DNA from 3 places in the Streptomyces sp. NPDC028331 genome. Region 2 is predicted to be linked to each of the others. Evidence: riboswitches for the same ligand, from Rfam matches in the RefSeq annotation. Region 2 holds a riboswitch; each other region holds the start of a gene.
The links. Region 2 has a riboswitch for S-adenosylmethionine ahead of ACZ4SW_RS06910 (aminotransferase class V-fold PLP-dependent enzyme). Riboswitches for the same ligand answer to the same signal wherever they lie in the genome.

Region 1: another riboswitch for S-adenosylmethionine. It lies ahead of ACZ4SW_RS36090 (amino acid ABC transporter permease); the one in region 2 lies ahead of ACZ4SW_RS06910 (aminotransferase class V-fold PLP-dependent enzyme).
Region 3: another riboswitch for S-adenosylmethionine. It lies ahead of ACZ4SW_RS36040 (putative leader peptide); the one in region 2 lies ahead of ACZ4SW_RS06910 (aminotransferase class V-fold PLP-dependent enzyme).

What each region holds. Positions count from the first base shown of each region.
Region 1 covers NZ_JBVHTR010000041.1:28,187-35,474, reverse strand. Annotated here, with positions in the region: gene ACZ4SW_RS36120 (NtaA/DmoA family FMN-dependent monooxygenase) at 1-173, opposite strand, end outside; gene ACZ4SW_RS36115 (LLM class flavin-dependent oxidoreductase) at 195-1,409, opposite strand; gene ACZ4SW_RS36110 (putative leader peptide) at 1,487-1,573, opposite strand; gene ACZ4SW_RS36105 (GNAT family N-acetyltransferase) at 1,624-2,349, opposite strand; gene ACZ4SW_RS36100 (ABC transporter substrate-binding protein) at 2,439-3,467, opposite strand; gene ACZ4SW_RS36095 (amino acid ABC transporter ATP-binding protein) at 3,532-4,329, opposite strand; gene ACZ4SW_RS36090 (amino acid ABC transporter permease) at 4,326-5,306, opposite strand; SAM riboswitch class IV at 5,631-5,739, opposite strand; gene ACZ4SW_RS36085 (ATP-binding cassette domain-containing protein) at 6,033-6,650, opposite strand; gene ACZ4SW_RS36080 (LLM class flavin-dependent oxidoreductase) at 6,643-7,288, opposite strand, start outside.
Region 2 covers NZ_JBVHTR010000004.1:191,213-198,500, forward strand. Annotated here, with positions in the region: gene ACZ4SW_RS06900 (rhomboid family intramembrane serine protease) at 1-644, shown strand, start outside; gene ACZ4SW_RS06905 (Lrp/AsnC family transcriptional regulator) at 641-922, shown strand; gene ACZ4SW_RS06910 (aminotransferase class V-fold PLP-dependent enzyme) at 959-2,320, opposite strand; SAM riboswitch class IV at 2,520-2,636, opposite strand; gene ACZ4SW_RS06915 (hypothetical protein) at 2,727-2,897, opposite strand; gene ACZ4SW_RS06920 (PRC-barrel domain-containing protein) at 2,925-3,281, opposite strand; gene trpD (anthranilate phosphoribosyltransferase) at 3,372-4,436, opposite strand; gene qcrB (cytochrome bc1 complex cytochrome b subunit) at 4,574-6,211, opposite strand; gene qcrA (cytochrome bc1 complex Rieske iron-sulfur subunit) at 6,208-7,266, opposite strand; gene qcrC (cytochrome bc1 complex diheme cytochrome c subunit) at 7,263-7,288, opposite strand, start outside.
Region 3 covers NZ_JBVHTR010000041.1:15,385-22,672, reverse strand. Annotated here, with positions in the region: gene ACZ4SW_RS36055 (hypothetical protein) at 1-166, shown strand, start outside; partial or broken gene ACZ4SW_RS36050 (LLM class F420-dependent oxidoreductase) at 286-387, shown strand; partial or broken gene ACZ4SW_RS36045 (DUF1684 domain-containing protein) at 390-1,118, shown strand; SAM riboswitch class IV at 1,209-1,322, shown strand; gene ACZ4SW_RS36040 (putative leader peptide) at 1,341-1,472, shown strand; gene ACZ4SW_RS36035 (ABC transporter substrate-binding protein) at 1,671-3,290, shown strand; gene ACZ4SW_RS36030 (ABC transporter permease) at 3,294-4,253, shown strand; gene ACZ4SW_RS36025 (ABC transporter permease) at 4,250-5,173, shown strand; gene ACZ4SW_RS36020 (dipeptide ABC transporter ATP-binding protein) at 5,170-6,861, shown strand; gene ACZ4SW_RS36015 (LLM class flavin-dependent oxidoreductase) at 6,858-7,288, shown strand, end outside.

The DNA of each region.
Region 1 (7,288 bases), on a different contig from region 2:
AGTCCCTCGGCGAGGAAGAGGAAGTCGAACTTGGCGCGTTCCGCGGTCTGCGCGAAGTGGACGAAGGAGCTGAACTCGATGTGGCTGCCGGCGGCCGGGTCGCTCCACACGGTGGTGTTGTTGACGCCCGGGAAGTGCGCGGCCAGATGGATCTGCTTCAGCGGCTTACTCATGGTGGGTGCGGTCCTTCCGGCTCAGGCGGTCGCTGCGGCGTAGCGGTTGGCGGGGCGGGACAGGCCCAGCAGGCCGCGCAGGGTGTCGGCTTCGTAGGCGGTGCGGAAGGCGCCCCGGCGCTGGAGCTCGGGGACCAGGCCCTGAGTGATGGCGGGCAGGTCGTGTCCCGCGACCGCGGGCCGCAGCCGGAAGCCGCTCAGACCTTCCTGCGCCCACTCCTGCAGCAGATCAGCGAGTTGGACGGGCGTACCGGCGAAGATACGTGCGTCGCTGGTGTACGGCTCTCCGGCGAGGGCGTCGAGGCGTGCGCGTCGGTCCTCCGCGCCGCCCTGCTCGTCGTCCAGAAAGACCACCAAGTCACCGAAGACGTGCAGGGGTTCACCCACTCGCCCGGCCGTCTCCTGCTCGGCGCGGATCGCGGCGACGATCGCGCGCGCCTGGTCGGCGTCGTGCGGGGTGACGTAACCGACATCGGCCTGGTTGGCCACCAGGCGGTAGGGGACGGTCTGGTGGGCGAGGGCGGTGACCAGCGGCTGGCCCTGCGGCGGGCGCGGGGTGATGGAGGGGCCCTTGACGCTGAAGTGCCTGCCCTCGAAGTCGATGTAGTGCAGCTTGTCGCGGTCGATGAAGCGGCCGGTGGCGACGTCCCGGATCTCGGCGTCGTCCTCCCAGCTGTCCCAGAGCCGGCGCACGACCTCGACGTAGTCGGCGGCTTCGTCGAACAGCTCGGTGAGCCGCTCCTGTCCGGCGGGGGTCTGCAACTCCTCCAGGCTGATCGGCGGGAAGGTGCGGCGGCCGAAGTGGTCGGCCTCGTTCGGTCGGGCGGTGACCTGGACGCGCAGGCCCGCGCGGCCGGTGCTGACGTAGTCGAGGGTGGCAATGGCCTTGGAGATGTGGAAGGGCTCCGTGTGGGTGGCGACCACAGTCGGGACCAGGCCGATGTGCCGGGTCAGGGGGGCGATGCGCGAAGCGATCAGTACGGCGTCCAGGCGGCCGCGGACCTGGTCGGTGCGACCATCCGGCTCGCCGTAGTGCGAGGACTGCAGGCCGAGACCGTCCTCCAGGGTGACGAAGTCGAGCAAGCCGCGCTCGGCCTCGGCGACCAGATCGGCCCAGTATCCGGCGGTGAACAGGTCCCGGGGGCGGGCGACCTGCTCGCGCCAGGAGGCGGGGTGCCAGCCGGTGCCGTCCAGGGCGACGGCAAGGTGCAGACGGGAAGCGGGAGTTGAGGACACGAGGGTGCCTTCCTGGAGGTCCGTACGAGATCGCCGCGCGCGGACGGGGACGCGCACGGCAGGAATGGGGCAACGGGTCAGGAACAACAGAGGGCGCCGGCGACGCGCTGGAGGTCGATGTGGGGCCGGCTGTGGAGGCGGACGGCACGAAGTACACGTGTCATCTGGCCCACCTCCGCTCGATACATTGCCTTCGACAAGGCCAACGGCACGGCTATGCCGTTTCTTCCAGTACAGCGGCTTCGGTCTGCCGTACAAGCGAGAAGACCGTACGGCGGCGCAGGGTGAAGCCGATCGACTCGTACAACCGGATCGCGTTCGTGTTGTCGGCCCTGGCGTGCAGAAAGGGCCGCTCGCCGCGCTCCTTGATGCCGGCCGCGACGGCGCGGACCAGGCGGGTGGCCAGGCCCCGGCCGCGATACGCCGGGTCGGTGCACACGGCGCTGATCTCGGTCCAGCCGGGTGGATGGAGGCGTTCGCCGGCCAGGGCGATCAGGCGGCCGTGGTGGCGGATGCCCAGGTAGGTGCCCATCTCGACGGTGCGGGGCAGATAGGGGCCGGGTTCGGTGCGGGCCACCAAGTCGAGGATCTCGGGCACATCGCCCGGGCCGAGCCGTACGGCCTCGGGGTCGGCCTCCGCGCGCAGGCCGGTGTCCACGAGCTGGACGCCGTCTCCGGTGCCGACGACCTCCCAGCCCTCCGGCGCCTCGGTGACGCCCCGCACCGAGGCGGTGCCACCGGGGCCGACGAGCGCGGCAAGGTCGACCCAGGCGCGCGGGTCGTCCTCGTCGGACACGGCGTAGAAGGGAGCCACATCCCGGTGATAGCGGGCGGCATGGCCGATTCGTTCGGCGAAGTGGGCGTGGGGGCCGGTGAGCGCGGCCCAGGCGGGGTTGTCCAGGATGTGCGAGGAGCTGGCGTCGAGGGCGATGACGGACATGGTGTGGCGTTCTCCGGGGTGCGGCTCGGGGTGTCCGGCGGGCGGGGACTCCATCGCGGGGCGGCGGTGGAGTCCCCGGCACACGGTGGTCAGGAGTTGTCGAGCGGCAGGCCCGGCGGGTTCACCTCGGACTTGGCGACGGCCTCGTCGGAGAGGTTGTACGCCTTGAGCCACTCCGCGTACTGACCGTTCTTGATCAGGTAGTTGATGGCGTCGGCCAGCGGCTTGGCGAGTCCGCTGTCCTTCTTCGCCGTTGCCGCGATCAGGCCCTGCAGGCTCGCGCCCGCTCCGGAGTAGGTGCCCGCGGTGCGGGTGGCGTTGGGCGTATTGGCCACCTGGCGGTTGTGGTAGGCGAAGCCTGGGTTGGGACCGAAGGAGGCGTCGATCTTGCCGCTGTTCAGGGCGAGGTAGGTGCTGGGGCTGTCCTGGAAGTGCTTGACGGTGAGCTTCTTGCCTTCCTTGGCCAGCTTGTCCTTCCACTCCAGGAGGATCTTCTCCTGGTTGGTGCCGGAGCTGACGGCGATCGTCTTGCCGGCGAGGTTCTCGTAGTTGCCGTCGAAGTTCCAGGTGCTCTTCTTCGGCACGAGGAAGGCGAGGTTGTCCTGCCGGTAGGAGGCGAACTCGTACTTCTTCTTGCGCTCCTCGGTGTCGGTGACGTTGGAGAAGGCCACGTCGACCTTGCCGCTGTCGATACCGACGAAGAGGTTCTCCCAGGTGGAGTTCTTGACCTCGGCCTTGAGCCCGAACACCGCGGCGACCAGGCGGCCGAGGTCCGGCTCGGAGCCGGTGAGGGTCTTCTGGTCGTCGCCGACGTACGCCAGCGGCGGGAACCCGGCGGGCAGGGCACCGATGCCGATCTCCAGCTTGCCGCTCTTCTTGACCGCGGCGGGCAGTTCGGCGCTGATGGACTTGACCTCGGAGACCTTGATGGTGGTCTGGGTGGCGGCGCCGTTGGAGACACGTCCGATGGCGACCTCGCCGGTCTTGGCGGCGGCGTCGGCAGTGGTGGCCGCGTCGCTGTTGCCACCGCAGGCGGCGAGCCCGGTGGCCAGGGAGGCGACGGCGGTCGCCGCGGTGATGCCGTGTATCAGGCTGCGTCGGGTGAACTGGGTGGGCATGGCCGTTCCTTGTCGCTGAAGGTGATGAGGGTGGCGTGGGGGGAGGTCTTGGGGATGCGGCGGGTCAGAGGACCTTGCTGAGGAAGTCCCTGGTCCGTTCGTGTCGCGGTTTGTCGAGGACCTCGGAGGGCGGGCCCTGTTCGACGATCCGGCCGCCGTCGATGAAGACGACCCGGTCGGCGATCTCGCGGGCGAAGCCGATCTCGTGGGTGACGATGACGAGGGTGGTGCCGCTGGTCGCCAGGTCCTTGATGACGGCGAGGACTTCACCGACCAGTTCGGGGTCGAGGGCGGAGGTGGGTTCGTCGAAGAGGATGACGCCGGGGCGCAGGGCGAGTGCGCGGGCGATGGCGACGCGCTGCTGCTGGCCGCCGGAGAGTTGGCGCGGGTAGGCGCCGGTCTTGTCAGCGAGGCCGACGCGGCCGAGGAGTTCGCGGGCGAGTTCCTGTGCGTCGGGCTTGCCGAGCCGGCCCGTGGCGACGGGAGCCGCGGCCACGTTGTCCAGCACGGTCAGGTGCGGGAAGAGGTTGAAGTTCTGGAAGACGAAGCCGATCCGTCCGCGCTGGCTGAGGATGGCCCGCTCGCTGAGCTCCTTGAGCCGCTCGCCGTGCCGCTTCACGCCGATCAGTTCGCCGTTGATGCTGACGTAGCCGATCTCGGGCTTCTCCAGGTGGTTGATGACCCGCAGCAGGGTGGACTTGCCGGAGCCGGAGGGGCCCAGGATGACGGTGACCTCGCCGGGGCGGACAGTCAGGTCGACGCCGTCCAGTACCCGGTGGGTGCCGTACCACTTGTGCACGTCGTGGACCTCGACGGTGGCGGGCTCGACGTCCGCCAGGGCTTCGAGCGTCTCGGCGGTCATACGGCGGCCTCCCGGCGGATACGGGCCCGCAGGTCGGAAAAACCGGTGCGGAGCTTCTGCAGTGGCGTCGGCGGCAGGCTGCGGGTGGCACCGCGGGCGTAGTGGCGCTCGACGTAGAACTGGACGACGGACACGATGCTGGTCAGGAGCAGGTACCAGACGGTGACGACCAGCAGTAGCGGCACGATGTCGCCGGGGTAGGTTGAGCCCATGGTCTGCGCGGAGCCGAACAGGTCGAGCAGGGAGACGTAGAAGACCAGCGAGGTGCTCTTGATGAGGCCGATGAGCTGGTTGACGTAGTTCGGGATGATCGAGCGCAGCGCCTGCGGGAACACGATCTTCCGGAACTGGTAGCCCTTCGGCAGGCCGAGTGCCGCGGCCGCCTCGTGCTGGCCCTGGTCGACGGAGAGGATGCCGCCGCGTACCACCTCGGCCGCGTAGGCGGCCTCGTTGAGGCTGAGGCCGATGACGGCGACGACCATGTCGGTGGCGAGTCTCGACTCGTCGAAGGAGAAGAAGGCCGGGCCGAAGGGGATTCCGACGCTCAACGTCTTGTACAGGGCGCTGAAGTTGTAGAGGAAGATCAGCACAACGATGAGCGGGATGGAGCGCAGCGCCCAGACGTAGGTCCAGCTGACCGCACGCAGCACCGGGCTCTTCGAGAGCCGGCCCAGTGCGAGCACGATGCCGCCGACAAGTCCCAGCACCGCACTGTAGGCGGTGACTTCGAGGGTGATCAGCAGGCCGTCGAGGATGGTGGGGCGCAGGAACCAGTAGCTCCAGCGGTCCCACTGGTAGAAGGGGTTGGTGACCAGTCCGTGCACGAACTGGGCGACCAGGACCAGGACGACCGCGGTGACGATCCAGCGTCCTGGCCGCCGCAATGGAAGAACACGCTGAGCTGTGAAGGATTTTGACGGTTCATCGGAGATCGGCGCCTCGGCGAGGGTGACGGTGGCACCAGGGGGTTCACTCATGGTGGGCTCCGGCTGGGTGGGAACACCCCGGAGGCACGGCGGCATGCGGCGGGGCACACGCCGGCGAGGTACCGGGGACGGGGAGGGCAACGGCAGACCGCGGGCGCGGTGGTCGTCAGGAAGTGCGGGGGCTGCGGGGAGGTGTCAGCCCCGACAGCGGGCGCGGCCCGGTGCGGTACACAGTGCGCTGTTCACGCGGAGCAGATCGACGGCACGATCGACGACGAGCAGGTTCGCGTACGACGGTACGCAGCCCGGGGAGCGGCGTGCGGCCGTCCTGGGAGCTGCGTACATGGCGTCACCGTCACTGTTCCGGCCCTGGGGCCCTCGCGCTTACCGAAACCTCATCGGCCAGGTCGTCACCTGGGGCACCCCACCGCGGTGGGAGGGTTGCCGGTCAGCAAGCCAGGGCTTGTCGCTGACGCTCATGACCTTTCTGGACGGTAGTTAAGACAACGGCCCGAACATTTGTCAACGCCGGTCCGGCAGGTGGAACGGCCGGCGGGCGGCGCGGGCCGCCCAGTCCAGAATGCTATGACGTTGCGTTCCTTCCGCTGCGGGGTTCAGGGCTTGAGGCGACCGGTGCCGAAGATCGCGGCCGACCTGGCCGTGAGCGCCGCCGCGAGGCCCCAGACCACGGCAAGGGCCCAGCCCGCACCGACGTCGCCCTGGCCGAGAAAGCCGATCGCTCGACCTGAACCAGCCAGAAGACGGGGTCGAGGCGGCTCAGGGCGTCCCAGAACGGCGGCAGTTGGTGGACCGAGTAGAAGACGCCGCCGAGAAAGGTTGACGATCGCCTGGGTGAAGAGACCGGGCACGATGAACCTGCCGTAGCCGATGCCTCCATCGTCTTGACGACCCGCCAGATCTCCGAGCGCAGCTCGACGTCGACGCCGGCCGTCGGCTCGTCGAGGATGAGCAGGCGGGGCGGTGCATGAGGGCGCGCAGTTCGTCGGCGCGCCGGGCGGCCGTTTTCCGGCCGATGCCGTGGTATCCGACGTGGTAGATCAGGATCTGCCGGATGGACAGGAACCGGTCGACGTCGATCTCCTGCGCGGCCAGGCCAAGGAGCCGACGGGTCTGACGGCTGCAGTGGTCGTGTCCGAGGACGGAGATGGTCCCTGCGGTGGGCCGGACGATGTTGCACACCGAGCCGATCAGCGTGGTCTTGCCTGCGCCGTTCGGGCCGAGCAGGCCGAAGAAGGCGCCGTCCGGTATCTCCAGGTCAAGCCCGGCCACCGCGGTGAAGCCGTCTTCGCAGGTCTTGCTAAGGCCCTCGACTCGCAGTGCGGGCGGACTCCCGCCGCTCCGGGAAGCGGCGGGAGTCGCGAGCGGGTCAGCCATGGAACTGGTTCGCCGGGACCGGGAGCCCGTAGTGCTCACGCAGGGTCGTGCCCTCGTACTCCTCGCGGAACAGCCCCTTGCCGCGCAGGATCGGCAACACATGCTCCACGAAGGCCGCGAGGCCCGACGGCAGGGCCGGAGCCATGATGTTGAACCCGTCCGCGGCACCGCCCTCGAACCAGGCGATGATCGTGTCCGCGATCTGCTCGGGCGTGCCGACGAACTCGAAGTGACCGCGTCCGCCGCCGAGCCGGGAGATGATCTGCCGGACCGTCAGCCGTTCGCGCACCGCGAGCTCGATGATCAGGTCGGAGCGGGACTGTGAGCCTTCCAGCTTCGACCTGGCGAGGATGAAGTCCGGTAGAGGGTCGTCGAGTTCGAAGACCGACGGTTCGGTCTCGAACACGGCGGCCAGCTGACGCAGCCCGTACTCCGGAACGCGCAGCTCGTCGAACTGCCGCGCAGTCGCCCGGGCCTCCTCCTCGGTCGACCCGATGTACGGGACGATGCCCGGCAGGACGATCACACCGTCCGGGTCGCGGCCCGCGGCCCCGGTCCGCGCCTTGATGTCGGCGTAGAAGGCGGCCGCGCGCTCGTACGTCGTGTGCGCGGTGAAGATCGCCTCGGCGTGGCGGGCG
Region 2 (7,288 bases):
TGCTCTTCGTCGTCGGACCGGCGGCGGGGCTGAATCCGGCCTACGGGACCGGGGACGCGCTGCTCGCCGCGCAGCGGGCCTACTTCGCCCGCTGGGGCGTGGTGCCGGTGGAGCTGTTCGGCGGGGCGCCCCGGGCCGCGCTCACACCGGTCACGGCGCTGTTCGTGCACGGGAGCTGGGTGCATCTGCTGGGCAACATGCTCTTCCTCTATGTCTTCGGAGCCATGGCCGAGGAGCGGATGGGGCACGTGGAGTTCGCCCTGTTCTATCTGGGCTGCGGTTACCTGGCGCTGCTGGGGTATGCAGCGGCGAACGCGGCGTCGGCCCAGACGCTGGTCGGAGCGTCAGGGGCGATCTCCGCGGTGCTGGGCGCGTTCCTCTTCCTCTTCCCCAAGGCGCGCGTGACCAGTCTCTTCCCGTTCCTGTTCTTCCTGCCGCTCAGGTTCCCGGCCTGGGTGGTGCTGCCGTTCTGGGCGTCCCTGCAGTGGATGGCGGCGGGCCGGGCCGCCCAGGGGCCCGGGGTGGCGTACCTGGCGCACGTGGTGGGGTTCTCGCTGGGGTTCCTCTACGCGTCGGTGCGCCAGGTGCGTACGAGTAGGGTGAAAGCACCAGCCGAGGCCCCCGAGGGAGAACAGCAGCCGTGATCACCGCGATCGTGCTCATCAAGACCAGCGTGGACCGGATCCCCGAGATCGCGGAGCGGATCGCCTCGCTGGACTCCGTCAGCGAGGTCTTCTCCGTCACGGGGACCTACGACCTGATCGCCATGGTGCGGGTGCGGGAGCACGAGGAGCTGGCGGACGTCATCCCCGGTCGGATCAGCAAGATCCCGGGTGTGGAGGCGACGGACACCCATGTGGCGTTCCGTACGTACTCCCAGCACGACCTGGAGGCGGCGTTCGCGATCGGGCTGGACTCCTGACCCGCTGAACGCCGCCTCACCGGCCCTGCGACAGCCTCAGACCGCCGGAACGCAGCGGCCGTTCTCCGTGCGGTACCGCCACTTCGCGCCGTCGCTCACCAGCTCCCGCACGGCGGTGACGAAGCGCTCCACGTGCTCGTCGGGGGTGCCCGCGCCGAAGCTGACCCGGATGGCGTTGAGGGACTTCTCGCCGGGCGCGGCCTCGGGAGCGCCGCATTCGCCCTGGGTCTGGGGGTCGCTGCCGAGCAGGGTGCGGACCAGGGGGTGGGCGCAGAACAGGCCGTCGCGGACGCCGATGCCGTACTCGGCGGAGAGCGCGGCGGCGAAGTGCGAGCTGTTCCAGCCGTCGACGACGAAGGAGATCACGCCGACGCGGGGGGCGTCGTCGCCGAACAGGGAGAGGACCCTGACCTCGGGGATCTCGGCGAGGCCCGCCGTCACCTTGCGGATCAGGTGCTGCTCGCGGGCGACCAGGGTGTCGAAGCCGGCCTCGGTGAGCGCCTTGCAGGCCGACGCGATGGCGTAGGCGCCGATCACGTTCGGGGAGCCCGCCTCGTGGCGGGCGGCCGTGTCGTGCCACTCCACGTCCACTCCCCCGTCCGTCCGGCGCGTGACCTTGCGGCTGGCGCCGCCGCCCGCGAGGTACGGCTCGGCCTGGCGCAGCCAGTCGGCGCGGCCGGCCAGTACGCCGGAGCCGAAGGGCGCGTAGAGCTTGTGGCCGGAGAAGGCGACCCAGTCCACGTCGAGGTCCTTGACGGACACCGGGTGGTGCGGGGCGAGCTGGGCGGCGTCCAGGACGATGCGGGCGCCGTGCGCGTGGGCGGCCGCCGCCAGTTCGCGCACCGGCCACAGTTCGCCGGTGACGTTGGAGGCGCCGGTGACGCAGACCAGGGCCGGGCCGTAGGGGTCGCGGTCGGCCAGCGCGCGCTCCAGGGTCTCGACGGCCTGCCGGGGGCTGCCCGGGGCGTCGAGGTAGCTGACGCGGGCGTCCCGCCAGGGCAGCAGGGAGGCGTGGTGCTCGGTTTCGAAGACGAACACCTGGCAGTCGGCCGGGAGGGCGGCGGCGAGCAGGTTGAGCGAGTCGGTGGTGGACCGGGTGAAGACCACCTGGTCGCTGTCGCGGCAGTCGAGGAACTCGGCGACGGTGCGGCGGGCGTTCTCGAAGAGGTCGGTGGAGAGCTGGGAGAGGTAGCCGGCGCCGCGGTGGACGCTGCCGTAGTACGGCGCGTACGCCGCCACGTCGTCCCAGACCCGCTGCAGGGCGGGGGCGCTGGCCGCGTAGTCGAGCGCGGCGTAGGTGACGTCGCCGCCGGTGACGAGCGGGACGGTGACATCACGGCCCAGGACGGGCAGCGGGGCACAGACGGACTGGTCGGCGGCAAAGGTGGAGACGGACATGGGGGTACTCCCGTAGGGCAGGCGAGACTCACCGGTGCCGGACGCGCGTGCGGGCGCAGGGTGTCGACGGCACGGGAAGGTGAAGAGAAAAAGGGGATGCGGAGGCGGGGCTCTGCGGCCCTAGCGCATTCGCTTGCTCACGGAAGGCTCCCTCGAACGACCAGGACCCCTGGCCCCACACCGTCCACGGTGTGCGAGGGGTCCGCGCTTGCCGCAGACCTCGCTGCCTGCGGCCTGGTCTTCACCCGGGGCACCCCGCCACGGACGGAGGGTTGCCGGACAGCCGGCCGGGGCCGAATGGCTGTCGCTCATGACCTGGTCAGGAAATTACGACAGGCGATCACCCGCCCGCAACTTCCGTCCGGATACCGGGACGGGATCCCCGGGGGAATCCCGTCCCGGTGTGTCAGCGGAGCAGGTGGTGGCGCGAGCGCCGTCCCCAGCGCATGCCGGTCAGGACGAGGCTGGCCAGGAAGACCACCACGCCGATGATCAGGAGGTAGAACAGCCCCTTCGCCACCGCGCCGATGATGCCCAGGACGACCGCTGCGAGGATCAGGAACAGCACGAACGCCATGGTGACCACTTCCTCAGGCCCGGCAGGTCAGCGGCGCGCGAGGCGGCGTCCGCGGTCGGCACCGGGCTCATAGGCCCTGTCGTAGTGTTTGAAGATCTCTTCTTCCCGCTCGACCGGCAGGACGTCGTCCACGCCGATGGACGGCGCCTTGCGCACCCGCCCCTTGGAGTGCGCCACCTGTACGTACCCGGGTCCCACGGTCGCCTCGTCGAGGGGGACGAAGACGAGCCTGTGCCGGGTCGGCATACCGGTGCGGACGGTGGCCATGGCCGGTGTGTCGGTGGTGGTGTCGACGTAGACCGCCTCCAGGGAACCGATTTTGCGGCCCTTGGCGTCGACCACGTCCCGGTTGCGCCACTCGCGGATATCGGCGGAATGGATCATGCCCGGCCTCCTTGCGCCCGCGGGGGAGCTGCCACGTATCTCACTGTACTCCCGCCAGCCTGACCTGGCCTTTTCCGCGGGCGCCCGGAGTCAGGCGTTGCTCGCGGCCACCCACCGCTCCAGGACCCGCTTGGCCGCGCCCGAGTCGATCGACTCGGCGGCCCTGGCCATGCCGGCACGGATCTGCTCCGCCAGCGGACCGTCCCCCGGGTCGAGCGCCACCAGCGCCGCCGCCGAGTTCAGCAGGACCGCGTCCCGGACCGGGCCCCTCTCGCCGTCGAGGAGACGGCGGGCGACCTCGGCGTTGTGGGACGGATCGCCGCCGCGCAGAGCCTGAACCGGTACCAGCTCGACACCGACGTCCCGCGGGTCGAAGGTCTCCTCGGTGACCTTGCCGTCGCGGACGATCCAGACGCGGGAGGTGGCCGTCGTCGTCAGCTCGTCGAGTCCGTCGTCGCCGCGGAACACCAGGGAGGAGTTGCCGCGCTCGGCGAGCACGCCGGCGATCATGGGGGCCAGGCGCGGGTCCGCGACGCCCACCGCCTGGGCCTTCACCTTGGCCGGGTTGGTCAGCGGGCCGAGGGCGTTGAAGACCGTCCGGATCCCGAGCTGACCGCGCGCGGCGGCGACATGGCGCAGCGCGGGGTGGAACTTCACCGCGAAACAGAAGGTGATGCCCGCCTCCTCCGCGACCTGCGCCACGCGCTGGGGCGTCAGGTCGAGGTTGACGCCCAGCTTCTCCAGGACGTCCGACGCGCCCGACGCCGACGAGGCCGCGCGGTTGCCGTGCTTGACGACCTTCGCGCCGGCGCCGGCCACCACCAGCGCCGACATCGTGGAGATGTTCACCGTCTTCGCGCCGTCGCCGCCCGTGCCGACGATGTCGACCGTGCGGCCCGACACCTCGATCACGTTGGCGTGCTCGTACATCGCCCGGACGACGCCGGTGATCTCCTCGACGGTCTCGCCCTTGGCCCGCAGCGCCACCACGAACCCGGCGATCTGCGCGTCCGTCGCCTCGCCGCGCATGATGCGGTCCATCGCCCAGGCCGTGTCGTCCGCGCTCTGGTCGCGTCCGTCGAGCAGGCCGTTCAGCACCTGGGGCCAGGAACGGCCCGCCGCGGTGTCGCCTCCAGCGGGATGCACAGCGCTCATAAGCCGCTCCTGGGTCGGTGTCCCGGACTACGGGACGCGAGTCTCGAACGAGTCCACCCTATCCAGCCCGGAGCACGGCGAAGGGCCCCGTCCGAACACCGGACGGGGCCCTTCGACCGCGGCGTGGCGTGCAGCGATCAGTGGTGGCCGTGGCCGCTCGTGATCTCCTTGTACTCCTCGACCGTGGGCTTGGGGATCTGGTTGTCCTCCCCGTAGTAGGCGTTGCTCAGCTTGGCGCGGAGCTTCTGCGAGCCCTTGATCTTCCGCTCGACGCCGTTCTCGTCGACCGTGGGGCCGATCTCGAGCGGCTTGTACTGCTCGTGCGCGGTGAGCGTGTGCAGCTGCTCCTGGCTGAGCGGCTCGTGGACCTCGATGAACTCACCGTGCGGCAGCCGCTTGATGATGCCCGACTCGCGGCCGTGCAGCACCTTGTCGCGGTCGCGGCGCTGGAGGCCGAGGCAGATCCGCTTGGTGGCGATGAAGACGAGCACCGGCACCACGAAGAACGCGACGCGGACGAACCAGGTGATCGCGTTGATCGACAGGTGGAAGTGCGTGGCCCACAGGTCGTTGCCACCGCCGACCAGCAGCACGAAGTACCACGAGATCCAGGCGGCACCGAACGCGGTGCGCGTCGGCGCGTTGCGCGGGCGGTCCAGGATGTGGTGCTCGCGCTTGTCGCCGGTGACCCAGGACTCGATGAACGGGTAGACCGCGATCGCGACCAGGACCAGCGGGAAGATCACCAGCGGGATGAAGACGCCCAGGACGAGCGTGTGGCCCGCGACGTTGATCTCCCAGCCTGGCATGGTACGGATCAGGCCCTCGGAGAAGCCCATGTACCAGTCGGGCTGGGCGCCCGTGGACACCTGGTCCGGACGGTAGGGGCCGATGGCCCAGATCGGGTTGATGGTGGCGATCGCCGCGATGGCCGCGATGACGCCGAAGACCAGGAAGAAGAAGCCTCCGGCCTTGGCCATGTACACCGGCAGCAGCGGCATGCCGACGACGTTGTTGTTCGTCTTGCCGGGGCCCGCGAACTGCGTGTGCTTGTGGTAGATGACCAGGATCAGGTGGCCCACCACCAGGCCGAGCATGATGCCCGGCAGCAGCAGGATGTGGATCGAGTAGAACCGGGCCACGAAGTCGCCGCCCGGGAACTGGCCGCCGAAGAGGAAGAACGACAGGTACGTGCCGACGATCGGCACGGACAGGATCGCGCCCTCCATGAAGCGGACACCGGTGCCGGAGAGCAGGTCGTCCGGGAGCGAGTAACCGGTGAAGCCGGTGAACATGCCGAGGACGAACAGCAGGAAGCCGAACACCCAGTTGATCTCACGCGGCTTGCGGAACGCGCCGGTGAAGAACACGCGCATCATGTGCACGAACATGCCGGCGAGGAAGATCAGCGCCGCCCAGTGGTGGATCTGACGGACCAGCAGACCACCGCGGACGTCGAAGCTGATGTGCAGCGTCGAGTTGAACGCCTCGCTCATCAGCTGACCCTGCAGCGGCACGTAACTGCCGTGGTACACCACCTCGTTCATCGACGGGTGGAAGAACAGGGTCAGGTACACACCCGTGAGGATGATGATGAGGAAGCTGTAGAGGCAGACCTCGCCCAACATGAACGACCAGTGGTCGGGGAAGATCTTCCGCATGTTGGACTTGGCCAGGGTGTAGATGCCCAGGCGTCCGTCGGCCCAGTCGGCGACGCGCTCGCCGGCCGGTGCCCGTCCGCGCGATGCGGACCCGTTGCTCGGTGTAGTGCTCATCCGCGCTCCCAGAAAGCAGGACCGACGGGCTCCTCGAAGTCGCCGAGCGCCTCGAGGTAACCGTCCGCGTTGACGCCGATGCGCAGCTGCGGCAGGGCGTGACCGGCCGGGCCGAAGATGACCCGGGCACCGTCGGAGAGGTCGAAGGTGGACTGGTGGCACGGGCAGAGGACGTGGTGCGTCTGCTGCTCGTACAGGGAGATCGGACAACCCACGTGGGTGCAGATCTTCGAGTAGGCCACGATGCCCTCGTGGGACCACTCGAGTTCCTTCTTGTCCTTGATGTTCTCCGGCTGCAGCCGGACGATCATCAGCGCCGCCTTGGCGATCTCCACCTGGAAGTCCTCGTTGGTCTCCTCCAGGCCCTCGGGCTTGGCGAAGGTGAGCGAACCGACCTGGACGTCCGAGGGACGCAGCGGCTGGTTCGTGTTCATGTTGACGAGGAGCTTGCCCTTGGACCACATGGTGTGGCGGAGCTTGGTCCCGGGCAGCGGACCGAGGTCACGCAGCAGGAAGAGCCCGGAGAGCGGGAACATGGCCAGTGCGCCGAGCATCGTCGTACGGATGAGCTTGCGGCGGCCGATCACCGACTCCTTGGCGCCCTGCCGGAAGTCGTCCATGACCTTGGCCTTGACCTCGGGGGACGCCTCGATCGGGTGACGCTCGTCGGCGATCTCCACGTCGGACATCAGGGTGCGGGCCCAGTGGACCGCGCCCGCGCCGATCGCGAACAGCGCCACGCCCAGCGTCAGGCCCAGCGCGAAGTTCATCGCGCTGATGTGCCCGAGCGGGAAGACGTAGATCGACTTGTCCTTCGGGATCCCCACATACGAGGCGATGAAGCCGATGGTGGCCAGCATCGACACGGTGAACAGCAGGGCGACCGTGCGCTCGGAGCGCTTGGCGGCCCGCTCGTCGATGTCCTGGATGCGGTGCTCGTGGGGCGGCAGGCCCGGGTCGGCGAACGGGTTCTCCTCGTCCGCGACGGCTACCGCACCGGACTCGGTGTCCTGCTCAGCGGGCAGGTTCTCTTCTGGAATGTCGTGGCTACTCATGACTTCTTGGCCTTTGCGGTCC
Region 3 (7,288 bases), on a different contig from region 2:
CCTCATCCCCGACGGCCTCGACGACATCGTCGACCTGCTCGTCCCGGAACTGCAGGAACGCGGGATCTACCGCACCGAGTACACCGGCACCACCCTGCGCGAGCACCTCGGCCTGCGCGAACCTCTCACGCACCGGCCCGCGCGGGACCGGCTGCAGGCGAGCTGAACACCGGGGCGGCCCCCTTCCACTGAGTATGAAGGCTGAGGACGGAGGACACATGACTGACAAGAAGCTGTCACACAGGGACCGGAATGCGGGTCCGCCCGGTGCCCGTTCTGACTGACATGACTGTTGGAGTAGCGCTCAACGCGTCCGACGCGCCGAACCAGGTCGACGCCACCGTGCAACCGGCCCAGGAGGCCGCAGGGTTTGGTGTCACGTCGGCCGCGGGTTCCTCGCGATCACCGGCCTGCACTGGCTCGACGACCGGCCCCAGCGCTACCCGGACGCACCCGGTGCGTGGCGCACCGGCCCCGACGGGGTCGTCGTAGACCTCGACGACGGCGAGGAACTGCTCGTCGACGGAACGCCGGTGCACGGTGAACACCGCTTCGGCTTGCTTCCCGAACGCGGTGGCGTCAACGCCGTCTGGGGGGACGCCGTCATCGAGGTCGCCCGGCGCGGCGGGCACGACATCGTGCGCCCGCGGCACCCGGACGCGCCGCTGCGCACGGCCTTCACCGGAACGCCCGCCTACGCCCCCGGCCCGCGTTGGGCGGTGACGGGCCGCTACAACCCTTTCGACACGCCACGACCGACCACCGTGGGCGCCGCGGTCGAAGGCCTTGAGCAGGTCTACGACGCTCCGGGCCGGGTCGAGTTCGAACTGGACGGGCGCCGGCTGTCACTCACCGCGTTCCCGGGACACGGCCCGGGTCGGCTGATGGTGCTGTTCACCGACGCGACCTCCGGGGTCACCACCTACGCCGCCAACCGCTCCCTGTCCCTGGAGCCACCCGCCGCCGACGGCACGGTCGTCCTGGACTTCAATCGCGCCGCGAACCTGCCGTGCGCCTACACGGATCTCGCCACCTGCCCGCTGGCCCCGGCCGAGAACCGGCTGCCGGTGGCGATCGAGGCCGGCCAGAAGATCCCCCGGGAACGCGGCGGCTCCTGAGCCGGACACACTTCCGCCCCCGAACTGCCCTGACAGGGCGTTCTATTGCGCCATTGACGTACGACAAGACCGCTCCGTACGATCACGAACGGCATTGAGTGTCAGCATCAAGCCCTGGCTCGCTGACCGGCAACCCTCCCGCGCGGTGGGGTGCTCCAGGTGAAAGCCCGGCGGGATCACCGACGATCTCCGCAAGCGCGTGGCCCCGTGACCGGGCCGGACATGTGGAGGACAGCTATGCGGCACGGTGGTGACCTCAGCGCCCGCTTCGCCGGCGCCACCGTGTTCTCCCGGCTCTCGCGTCGGCGCCACATCGACCTCAAGCGCTCGACCAGCTGTCTCTGTCCGGCCTGACGGGCCTTTTCGCCGCTGGTCGCAGTCCGACAGCAGTCCTCGCCGCGTCCGTCTGCGCCTGATCCCCGATTTCCCCAGATCCCCGTCTGCACAGCGTTCCCCCGGCGTCGGCATCGCACCGACCGGGGCCGCACGCCCACGCACGGCCGTGTCCCGTACCACCACCGTGCCTGGTGACACGAGTAGGAGAAGCCCTCCGTGATTGCACTTCCCCCTGTCAGAATCTCTCGGTGGGCGGCACTGACCGCCCTTGTGACCACCAGCGCTCTGCTCACCGCCTGCGGATCGGGCGGCGGCGAAGCGGGCAGCGGCACCGGGCAGCCCAAGTCCGGCGGCACCCTGACCTTCGCGGTAGGTTCGGACTCCGGCTGCGTGGATCCACAGCAGGTCGCCAGCAACGAGACCATCTACTCGGTGCGCCAGATCGTGGACTCCTTGACGGACCAGGACCCGAAGACCGGCAAGATCGTGCCGTGGCTGGCGAAGAGCTGGGACGTCAGCTCCGACGCCACGACGTTCACCTTCCATCTGCGCTCGGGCGTCACCTTCAGCGACGGCTCGAAGCTGACCGCGCAGGTGGTCAAGGACAACTTCGACGCGGTGCCGAAGCTCGGCGCCCTGGGCACTCTCGCCGAGGGCTACCTGAGCGGCGTCAAGAGCACCACGGTGGTCGACCCGCTCACCGTGAAGGTGACCTTCAGCCAGCCCAACGCCCAGTTCCTGCAGGCTACTTCGACGCACTCGCTCGGCATCGAGTCCTCGGCCAGCGCGAAGAGGACCCCACAGCAGAAGTGCAGTGAGGGCGTGATCGGTTCCGGGCCCTTCGTGCTGAAGCAGTACGTGCAGAACCAGTCGCTCACCCTCGCCAAGCGCACCGGATACGCCTGGGGTTCCTCGCTGTGGACCAAAAAGGGCGAGGCGTACCTGGACAAGCTGGTGTTCAAGGTCGTACCGGAGGCGGGTGTACGGGCGGGCAGTCTCCAGTCCGGTCAGGTGGACGCGATCAGCAGCGTCGGCAAGGCCAACGAGGCAGCGCTCAAGGGCGGTCAGGTCACCCTCCAGCGTCGGGCCAACCCCGGCGTCGTGTTCGGTCTGGGCCTCAACAACTCACGGCCTGTTCTCAAGGACGCCAAGGTGCGCCAGGCAATCCTCTACGCCATCGACCGGCAGCAGATCGCCGACACCGTGTTCCCGACCGGCACCCAGCCGGCGACCAGCGTCCTCGCGCACACCACGCCCGACTACGCCGCCCTCGCCTCCGGTCTGACCTTCGACGCGGCCAAGGCCAAGTCCCTTCTTAATGCGGCGGGTTGGAAGACCGGAAGCGACGGCATCCGCACCAAGGACGGCAAGAAGCTGAGCCTGACCATCAAGTGGTTCCCCAACGCGGCCACCAACCAGCCCGCTCTGGAGCTGATCCAGCAGCAGCTCAAGGCCGTCGGTGTCGACGTGGCCCTCAAGCAGCTCCAGGTCACGCAGTTCGCCCCGACACTCCAGTCGGGTGACTTCGACGCGGTATGGGGGAACGTGACCCGTGCCGACCCCGACATCCTGCGCAGCTCCTTCTCCACCAAACTGGCCAACTTCTACCACCTGCCCCCGAGCTCCCTCGACACGGCGCTGTCCGAGCAGGCCGCGACCATCAACACGGCCGAGCGCAAACAACTCGTCACCCAGGCACAGCAGTTGATCGTGCAGAACGCCTACTACGTGCCGGTCGTGGAGCTCCAGACCCAGCTGGGGGTGTCGAAGAAGGTGCACGCCCTGAACTTCGACGCCTCCAGCCGGCTCCAGCTGCACGACACCTGGATCGGCTAGCCCATGCGCCGCTATGTGATCAAACGGCTCGCGCAGGCGGTCGGCGTGCTGTGGGCGGCCTACACGGTCTCGTTCCTGGTGCTGGACTACCTGCCGGGCGACCCGGTCACGGCGATGGCCAGTGCCGGGATGGACTCGGGGCAGGTCGACCCGAAGCAGATCGCCGCCCTGCGGCACGAGTACGGCTTCGACAAGCCGGTGCCGGTGCAATACGCCGAGTACCTGGGGCGGGCGGTGCGCGGGGACTTCGGCGACTCGGTGTCCACCGGTCGTCCGGTCACCTCGACGCTGGCCGACGCGCTGCCGCAGACCCTGCAGTTGACTGGGGCGGCCCTGCTGCTCGCGGTGTTCCTCGGCGGCGGTCTGGCGGTGCTGGCGACCTACACCGCTCGGCGCTGGCTGCGGCAGCTGCTGCTGTCGCTGCCGCCGCTGGGGGTGTCCGTCCCGACGTTCTGGGTGGGGCTGCTGCTCGTCGAGACGTTCTCCTTCCGGCTGCGCTGGTTCCCCGCATTCGGCAACGACGGCCTGATGGGGCTGGTGCTGCCGGCCCTGACACTGGCGGTGCCGACCGGCGCGCAGATCGCCCAGGTGCTCGCCAAGAGCCTGCTCACCGCACTGGACCAGGCGTACGTGGAGACCGCGCGGGCCAAGGGCGCCGACCGGTGGCGAGTCCATCTGCGGCACGCCCTGCGCAACGCGTGCCTGCCGGCGCTGACGGTCGTCGGCCTGCTGGTGGGGCAGCTGATCGCCGGTTCGGTGGTCGTCGAGACGGTGTTCTCCCGCGACGGCCTCGGCCGCGTGACCGCAGCGGCGGTCACGGCCCAGGACATCCCACTGGTCCAAGGGGTGGTGGTGTTCGGGGCGCTGATCTTCGTGACGACAAACCTCGTCATCGACCTGGTCTATCCGCTCCTGGACCCACGGATCGTGGTGGCCTCAGACAGAAGGGCGAGCTTCGCATGAGCCAGAGCTTTGTCGACGACCCGGCTGAGGCGGCGCTGGGACTGGCCCTCCCGGTCGAGGCGGGGACCGAGCCTGATCCCGGGCGCCGCGTGGAGGTACGGCGGCTGCTGCGGTTCCTGATTCGCCGCCCGGGTCTGGTGCTGTCGGTCGTCGTTCTCGTGCTGGTGGTGCTGGCCTCGTTCTGGCCCGGCCTGTTCACCTCGCAGGATCCGCTGAAGGGCGTGCCGTCGCAGAACTTCCGCGGCCCGAGCGGCAGTCACTGGTTCGGCACCGACGAGTTGGGCCGCGATGTGTTCTCGCGGGTCGCCCATGGCGCCCAGCTGTCCCTCAAGGCCACGCTGATCGCGGTGCTGGTGGCGTTCGTGGTCGGCGGGCTGCTCGGGGTGGTCGCCGGGTTCGTGGGCCGCTGGGTGGACGACGTGCTGATGCGCTTCGTCGACGTGCTGCTGTCCATCCCCGCGCTGTTCATGTCCCTGGCCCTGGTCACCGCGCTGGGCTACGGCACGGTGAAGGTGGCGGTCGCGGTCGGCATCGCCAGTGTGGCCGCGTTCGCCCGGGTGGCACGCGCCGAGGTCCTGCGGGTACGCCAGGCGGTGTTCGTCGAGGCCTCCCGCGCAAGCGGGGCCCGCTGGTACTCGGTCCTGGGCAGGCATGTCCTGCCCAATGCCGCGGGCCCGGTGATCGTGCTGGCGACCCTCGACTTCGGCTCCTCCATCCTGGCCGTGTCGGCCCTGAGCTTCCTCGGCTACGGCGCTCCCCCGCCGGCCCCGGAGTGGGGCACGTTGATCTCCGACGGCCGCAACTACCTCGCCAACGCCTGGTGGCTGACCGCACTGCCCGGGCTGGCGATCGCCGCGACCGTGCTGGCCACCAACCGCATCGCACGGGCGCTGGACGGCGAATGGTTCCGGCAGCCATGACCGACGAACGGGAGAACGGAGAGGACGTGACCACACCACTGCTGGAGATACGCGGCCTGTCGGTGTCGTACCGCACCCGGGGCGGCACGGTCGAAGCCGTCCGGGGCGTCGACCTCGACGTGCGGCCTGGACAGGTGACGGCGCTGGTCGGCGAGTCCGGCTCCGGCAAAAGCACGACCGCGCACGCCATCACCCGGCTCCTGTCGTCGAACGGCCGTATCGACGCGGGCACGGTCCGCTTCGGCCGACATGACCTCGCCACTATGTCGGAGACGGAACTGCGCACCGTACGCGGAGCACGGATCGGACTGATCCCCCAGGACCCGACCGTCTCCCTCAACCCGGTCAAGCGGATCGGCGACCAGGTCGCCGAGGTGCTGCGCATCCATGGTCTGGCGACCCGCCGATCGGCTCCCGCCGAGGCGGTCGCCGTGCTGGACCGGGCCGGGCTGCCCGACGCGGCCGTACGGGCGCGGCAGTATCCGCACGAGCTGTCCGGCGGCATGCGGCAACGCGCCCTGATCGCCGTCGCCATCGCCGCCCGGCCCGAGCTGATCATCGCCGACGAGCCCACCAGCGCGCTCGACGTCACCGTCCAGCGGGTCATCCTCGACCATCTCCAGCGCCTCACCGAGGAGTCGGGTACCGCGGTCCTGCTCGTGACCCACGACCTGGGGGTCGCCGCCGACCGGGCACAGCGGCTGGTGGTGATGTCCCAGGGCAAGGTCGTCGAGGCGGGCCCCACCCGTGACATCCTGGCCGACCCGCAGGACGACTACACCCGGCACCTGCTGGCCAGTGCCCCGAGCCTGACCACCGCCCGGCCCCTCACCCCGGTCTCCATCCCCGAGGCGCAGACCGCACCCCTGCTCCAAGTGCGCAACCTGGTCAAGGAGTTCAGGCTGCCCCGCACCGGCGACGGGCCCCACACCCTGCGCGCCGTCGACGACGTCAGCCTCACCCTCCACCGGGGCCGGACCCTCGCCCTGGTCGGCGAGTCGGGCTCGGGCAAGTCCACCACCGCCCGCCTGGTGCTCCGCCTCGCCGACGCGACCGCCGGACAGATCCTGTTCGACGGCACCGACGTCACCACCGCCAAGGGAGCCCAGGCCAGGCGGTTGCGCCGCCGCGCCCAGCTCGTCTACCAGAACCCGTACGCCTCGCTCGACCCGCGCTTCTCCATCGGCGAGGTGATCACCGAGCCGCTGCGCGCCTTCAAGGTCGGCGACCGCGCCTCCCGGCTCACCCGGGCCCGCGAACTGCTCGACCGGGTGGCGCTTCCCTCCGCCACACTGGAGCGCCGGCCGGCGGAGCTGTCCGGCGGACAGCGGCAGCGCGTGGCGATCGCCCGCGCCCTCGCACTCTCGCCCGACCTGGTGGTCTGCGACGAGCCGGTCTCCGCCCTCGACGTGTCCGTGCAGGCCCAGGTCCTGGACCTGCTCGCCGAGTTGCAGGCCGACACGGGGGTGGCCTACCTCTTCATCTCGCACGACCTGGCCGTCGTACGGCAGATCGCGCACCAGGTCGCCGTCATGCGGGCCGGCCGCATCGTCGAGACAGGTCCGCCGGAGGAACTGTTCTCCCGCCCTCGCCACGAGTACACCCGCGAACTGCTTGCGGCGATCCCCGGCGGCCGTGTCCCCTCCCCCGCCCCCGAGACCACCACGAGCCGAGGACCAGCGTCATGAGCACTCCCACCATCACCTCGTTGGCCTTTCTCACCCCGGGCAACTTCGCCGACGACGACCCCTATACGGGCCTGGAGGAGACCCTCCAGCTGTTCGAATACGGCGAACGGCTCGGCTACGACGGGGCCTGGATCCGCCAGCGCCACCTCGAGCACGGCGTCGGATCCGCCGCGGTGTTCCTCGCCGCGGCCGGCCAGCGCACCGAGCGGGTCGAGCTGGGGACCGCGGTCATCCCCATCGGGTACGAGAGCCCGTTCCGCCTGGCCGAGGACCTCGCACTGGCCGACGTGCTCTCCCGCGGCCGCCTCCAGGTCGGCTTCAGCACCGGCATGCCGCACGCCGAACTGCTCGGCGACCTGGTGTACGACGGGGACTGGCGCGGCTTCGACCTGTCGTACGGCAGGATCGCCCGCCTCGTCGACAACCT